DNA from 2 places in the Phyllobacterium sp. 22552 genome. Region 2 is predicted to be linked to the other one. Evidence: predicted binding sites of a transcription regulator. Region 2 holds the regulator's gene; the other holds the start of a gene.
What was found. Region 2 encodes PhoB, which activates phosphate uptake and scavenging genes when phosphate is short. Its sites were predicted from a motif close to TGTCATNNANCTGTCAT; they were not measured.
Positions count from the first base shown of each region.

Region 1: the regulator PhoB is predicted to act here: its motif matches at 1,851-1,867, upstream of ACTJI9_RS12000 (DUF2794 domain-containing protein).

Region 1 is NZ_JBQENG010000004.1:369,732-373,152, reverse strand. It holds gene acnA (aconitate hydratase AcnA) at 1-553, shown strand, start outside; gene ACTJI9_RS12005 (DUF1223 domain-containing protein) at 660-1,514, shown strand; gene ACTJI9_RS12000 (DUF2794 domain-containing protein) at 1,894-2,265, shown strand; gene ACTJI9_RS11995 (MATE family efflux transporter) at 2,353-3,421, opposite strand, start outside.
Region 2 is NZ_JBQENG010000009.1:123,073-126,493, forward strand. It holds gene ACTJI9_RS20175 (ABC transporter ATP-binding protein/permease) at 1-1,516, shown strand, start outside; gene phoB (phosphate regulon transcriptional regulator PhoB) at 1,679-2,365, opposite strand; gene phoU (phosphate signaling complex protein PhoU) at 2,382-3,110, opposite strand; gene pstB (phosphate ABC transporter ATP-binding protein PstB) at 3,134-3,421, opposite strand, start outside.

The sequences.
Region 1 (3,421 bases), on a different contig from region 2:
TGGCAACCATGAAGTGATGATGCGCGGTACTTTTGCCAATATCCGCATCCGCAATCACATGCTGGGTGAGAATGGCCGCGAAGGTGGTTACACCATCCATTATCCAACCAAGGAAGAAATGCCGATCTATGATGCGGCAATGGAATATCGCCGCGAGAATGTGCCGCTGGTGATTTTCGCTGGCGTGGAATATGGCAATGGCTCATCACGTGACTGGGCGGCAAAGGGAACAAATCTGCTCGGTGTTCGCGCGGTTATTTCTCAGTCTTTCGAGCGTATCCACCGTTCGAACCTTGTCGGCATGGGCATTGTCCCATTCGTTCTTGAAGAAGGTACAAGCTGGCAGTCACTGGGTCTGAAGGGTGATGAAATTGTCTCCATCGAGGGGCTTGCCACGATCCAGCCCCGCCAGAAAACATTTGCGACAGTGACATTCGCTGATGGTCAAGTGAAGCAGGTTCCTCTGATCTGCCGCATCGATACTATCGATGAACTGGAGTATCTGAAGAATGGCGGCATCCTGCAATATGTTCTGCGCGATCTGGCTGCCTGATTCGACATCATATAATTGATTTTGAAGGGCCGCCGGGCGATCGGCGGCCCTTCATCGTTGAATGGTACAGTATTCGTGATCGAATTCACCTCAAAGTGACTTCCCCTTGAATGAACGGACTCCTATCAATCTTCTGGCAACCAATCTGACAGATAAGATTTATAAATTTCACGAAGAAAGCCCCGCAATCTTGCTTACGCGCACCACTTCAAAACTCTTGGCGATCGGCCTGCCCGTTTTGGCAGCGATTGCTTATGTGGTTCCGGTCTGCGCAGAAGATGCGGGAACCAAGCCGGAAGGCGTCGTCGAGCTTTATACGTCGCAAGGTTGCGGTTCATGTCCCCCTGCCGATGCTATTCTCAAAGAACTGGCGGGGGAAGGAAAGGTTGTGGCGCTGGCTTTCCATGTCGACTACTGGGACTATCGGGGCTGGACCGACAATCTTGCTTTGCCCGAAAACACCGAACGCCAGAACGAATATCGCAAAGCCTTGAGTCTCAATGGCGTTTATACGCCGCAGGTCATCGTCAATGGACGCGAGCATATGAATGGGCAGGACGAAACGAAGATTCGCCGCCGCATTGCCGATATGCGCAATACACCCATGGGGCTGACAGTGTCGGTTTCCATTGAGAAAGCTGCAAAAAACCGGCTTCTTATTGATATAGGCTCAGGATCGGTTACGGCTAATCCTGTCCGTGTCGTCCTTGCATATTTCAATCGCGAGAGCATCGTCTCTATCCCCGGCGGCGAAAATACCGGACGTATGGTGAGTTATGCCAATAGCGTTCGTGCCATGGAAACCGTGGGCATGTGGGATGGCAATGCTCAAAAGATCGAGATCCCAATGAGTGAGCTTGCCAGCAAGAAGGCCTCAGGTTGCGCGGTGCTGTTGCAAGAGATGCTTGGCGACGGCAAGCCCGGGCCAATCATCGGTGCGTCAATCATGGCGTCCAAATAGCTGAAACAAAAACAGGCCGGATAAATCCGGCCTGAGCTATTGGGGCATGTTGCCAAATATACTGAGATTATTGATCTGATCTGAACAATCCGCTTGGGCGGGGGGCTTGGGTAATCGAACTGCCCTGATCAAACCATCTCTGGCAACACAGCTGGATGTTCGGTTTGAATTTCGGCGGCAATGCGTAAGGAAGATGGCGAGAATGTGTCGCATCATCACCATTGGCTTCACACCGTATTGGTTCGTGAGGTGCGGAAACGAAGGCACTGTTTTCACAAAATTTGCGCGGCAAGAAAATTGCAAGCTTGTAAAATTATCCAGATGGGGTCACCTTATTGTCATCCAGGTGTCACACGACAAATTCAAAGGCGGTTGATTGATGGAAAGCAATGCAGGTGGCGACGATTCGCAGCGCCAGGCGAAACTCATCCCCCTCGTTCGAAACAATGATTTGCCGATTACCTTCGACCGGCGCGAACTCAATCAAATTTTGCGTGTTTATGGGTTTATGGTGTCCGCTGGCGAATGGCGGGATTATGCCATTGACCATCTTTCCGACAGGGCAATCTTTTCGGTTTTCCGGCGCACCAGCGAAGTCCCGATGTTCCGCATTGAAAAGAACCCGAAACTGTCACGCAAACAGGGTGCCTATAGCGTTATCGCCGCAAGCGGCCTTATTCTTAAACGCGGGCACGAACTCGACAGGGTCTTGCGCATTTTTGACAAGACGCTGAGCATCGTACGCAGCTAGAACAGGCCGCTCGATAGCGCATGCCAAATCTGCCAAGCGCGATCTTTGAAACATTGCTCACGCATGGCTTTATCTTTCTGAAGCGCATCAGCCCGATATTATCTGGAAAACTTGCTGATTTTTAGAAATGGCCAGCCGGGCGGTGTTAAGCTCCGCAATAAAGCGCCACCATAACAGAATGCTTGTACTGCCAAAGCCAAGGCACAACCCGAACCAGATGCCATAGCTGCCCCATCCGAACCCGTATGCGCACAACACCATCGCGGGAATCCCGATAAGCCAGTAGCCCACAAGTGTATTGAACAGGGCCACCTTCGTTTTTCCAAGCCCCCGTAGCAAGCCGACACAGATATTCTGTGAGCCTTTGAAGAATTGGTGCGCAATGGCGAACCATAATAATGTGGCTGCCGCCCCGAACAGGGATGGATCGGCCCGGCCACCGAGAAATGGAAGCAAAACTATTTCAGGCAGGAACACATAGACAAGGCCGATAATTGCCATTGCACTGAAGCTGATCGCGAATGTTCGTCGTGCAATAGCGCTGACTTGATCTGCCTGCCCCTTGCTGACCGTCCTGCTCACAAGAATTGATGAACCTTGCGAAAGGCCAATATTGAGCTGGTAAACAATATAGGCAAGTTGATTGACGATATTGGAAACCGCCAATGCTAACGGACCGAAGGTTCCCATGAAGACCGTTGCTATCGAAGTGATCGCTGCTTCGGAACCATATGTCAGCGTAATCGGCAGGCCCATCCGGGTAATGATCGCCAATGTTGCCGGGCGTGCCCGCCATCCATCGAGCGCAAGCAGAGGCCTGAGCGCATCATCACGCCGGACGGTTCTCAGATAGACCAGAAATGTCCATGCCTGAACCAGGGTGGTGGCAAGGCCAATTCCAGCCAATCCAAGCGGAGGTATCCCGAGCCAACCATAGATGAAGATCAGGTTCAGGCCAGCATTGACGGCTATGGATATTATCGTAACGGTCAATAAGGAACCGGCGCGGCGCATGCCGACCGCGAACTGCCGCAACACGTTTAGCCACAGCATTGGCAGCAAGCCCGGGGCCAAGGTCAGCATGATCGGCTTGGCCAAAGTTGCCACCGCAGTCGCTTGGCCAAGGAAAGTCAGGATTTGGCTGAAAATCACCAAT
Region 2 (3,421 bases):
TGATGAACAGCACACACATTATCATTTGCAGCAGGGAAGTTCGGCGGAGCAGACTCCCGACAATATCGACCAGCGCATTCAGGAATCCATCAAGGGAATGACCGGCGGCGCCATTGGGCTGGCCATGGGCGTGCTGGGCGTCACAATGTCCATTCTTTTCGTGGGCCAGAAACTCATTGAACTTTCAACGCCAATACCCGGCCTTGATTTTCTTGGAGATTATGGCAGTGCCACGCTGGCCTTTACGGCCATTGCGCTCTACGTGCCCGTCAGCACATGGATTGCCATGCGTATTGGCCGCGCTCTTGAAAAACTCACCCTCGCCATGCAGCAATCCGAAGGCAGTTACAGAAGTGAGCTGACCACATTGTTGCGCCGCAGCTTTCAGGTTGCCGCTGCCAATGGCGAGACTGTTCAAAAGTCGTTAAATGACAAGCTTTACAGAAGCGTCGACAATAATTGGGGGCGTTTCAATGTGTTCGATGCCTGCTATATGTCGTTCACCTCGATCTACAATTTCTTTTCCGCCCGTATTGTCGCCTATATACCCGGTCTTCTGCCCTATATGGGTAATACGATCAGCTTCAAGAACTATATTACCGGTTCCGAGCTTGTTGGTTCGATGATCAATGAATGCTCCTGGTTTATCCATGTCATGCCCGCAATTGCCAATTTGAAGGCAAATGCACGGCGCGTTACCGAATTGGCCCAAGCGGTCGAGCGTGTCAGCCAGCCCTCGGAATATTATCGGTCCACCGGTGTCAGTGAGTTCAAATTTGCAACACAGCATGAAGCCTTTGGCGTCTCGGTGCGGGGACTTGAATTGATGCATCGCGACAGCGAGGCCAAAGCTTTTCTCACACTTGGAAATATGCGGTTGCGCAAGGGCCAATGGGCTTACATCAAGGGCGATTCCGGTAGTGGAAAAACCTGTTTGCTCAAAGCAATGAACGGGCTTTGGGGCTATGGCCGTGGTGAAATCTTTTACCCGAAAGATGCGGCAACAATGTATGCGGCGCAGGAGGTCAAACTTCCCGGCGTGTCGCTGAAACAGCTCGTATGCCTTCCAATGGATGAAAGCCGTTTTGGCGATTCCTCCGTTGCGGCCGCCCTGCACCGCGCCGGCATGGGCGACTTTATTGAAAACCTTGGTGAAGAATGCCGCGATGGCACGTCTTGGGACCAGCTCCTGTCGGGTGGCCAGAAGCAGAAACTGGTGCTTGCGCGCATATTGCTGCACAAGCCTGCGGTTTTGTTTCTTGATGAAGCAACCGGCGCGCTGGACCCGGACTCCAAGATCGCCTTCCATCAGGCCATCAAGGATCATTGTGCCGGAACCACCGTTATCAGCGTGATGCATGAGATCGAAGCGCCACGCTCGGTTTCCGGCGAAAACTTCTATACGCATATTTTGGAGATCAATGGCGGCACAGCTATCCAACGGCCACTTCTGGAGACATTGGTCGAGCCAGATCCGCTACCAGCAACAAACTTCCCGCTGATTGCCGCCGAATAGCCCTTTTCGGACACCGCGCTTTTTGTCCGGTAGAAGCAGTTCTGTTTAAATGAGACTACCGGTCATTTGCGCAAGCCATCTCTAGCGCAAATTGGCTCATATAACGCCAATTCTGTTTCCCGGCCGAGACAGAAATTCGATAAAGAAAAACGCGCTTTAATCCTATCCGAAGGAATAGCCTGCACCGCGCACGGTCCGGATCGGATCAAGCGATCTGCCAATATTGATTGCCTTGCGCAAACGGCCAACATGCACGTCAACCGTGCGGTCATCGACGTAAATATCCGCGCCCCATACATTATCCAGGAGTTGTCCGCGCGAGAACACCCGGCCTGGAGACTGCATCAGGAATTCCAGCAGGCGGAATTCTGTCGGTCCGAGCTTGAGTTCACGCTCTTTGCGGAAAACCCTGTGCTGTTCGCGGTCAAGTTTCAGATCTCCAAAGCTCAACACATGCGACAAGAGACTTGGATTGACCCGGCGTAGCATGGACTTGATGCGTGCCAGCAATTCCGGTGTCGAGAACGGCTTGACCATGTAATCATCCGCACCGGTTGAAAGACCGCGAACACGCTCGCTTTCTTCACCGCGCGCGGTCAACATGATGATCGGCAGGATTTCTGTCTCGCGCCGAGCACGCAGGCGGCGGCAAAGTTCAATACCGGAAAGGCCTGGAAGCATCCAATCGAGGATCAGCAGATCCGGCACCTTTTCGCGCAAGGCGATTTCGGCTTCGTCACCACGGCTGATGGTTTCGACAATATAGCCTTCTGCCTCCAGATTATAACGCAGGAGAACACTGAGGGCATCTTCGTCTTCAACGACTGTGATTCTGGGAGCTATAGGCATGGTCTGCTTCCGGCAATTATGGCGTTACTGGCTCGTCAAGAATAACGGTATGCGACTGATCTTCCTTCGGGCGTTCCGCCGGAAGCTGTGTTCCCGTTACAATGTAATAGACCGTCTCGGCGATATTGGTGGCATGGTCACCGATGCGCTCAATATTCTTGGCGCAGAACAAAAGATGCGTGCAAGCAGATATATTGCGCGGATCTTCCATCATATAGGTCAGGAGTTCGCGGAACAGCGACGTGTAAAGCGCATCAATCTCATCATCGCGTTCACGGACGATATTGACCTGTGCCACCGAGCGTGTCGCATAAGCGTCGAGAACATCCTTAAGTTGTGTCAATGCCAGTTCTGCGATGGTCTGCAGGCCGCGATAGACAGAGAGCGTCTGGCGCGTATCGTTAACGGCTACGACACGCTTGGCAATGTTCTTGCCAAGATCGCCGATACGCTCAAGATCGGATGAAATGCGGATCGTGCCGATTACTTCACGCAAGTCGATCGCCATTGGCTGGCGCTTGCCGATGATGGTGATCGCCTTTTCGTCAATCTCGCGCTGACCGGCGTCGAGGATAAGGTCGTCAGAGATCACGCGCTGGGCAAGCGCATTGTCCGAATTGACCATGGCCGACACAGCCTGTTCGACCATGCGCTCCGCATGTCCGCCCATCTCTGCAATCTTGTGCGTCAGAAACTTCAGTTCATCGTCATAAGAGCGGACGGTGTGTTGTGCTGTGTCAGTCATTGTCTAACCCTCTTCCCGTGAGATCAACCGAAACGTCCGGTAATGTAGTCCTGCGTGCGCTTTTCGGTAGGGCTGGTAAACATCATTTCAGTGTCACCGACTTCAACAATATTTCCAAGATGGAACATTGCCGTGCGTTGCGACACGCGTGCCGCCTGCTGCATTGAGTGCGTGACGATGACGATCGTGTAGTTCTGGCGCAATTCGTCGATCAGTTCTTCAACCTTTGCCGTCGCGATAGGATCAAGCGCCGAGCAAGGCTCGTCCATCAAAATCACTTCCGGGCTGACCGCAATGGCGCGCGCGATGCA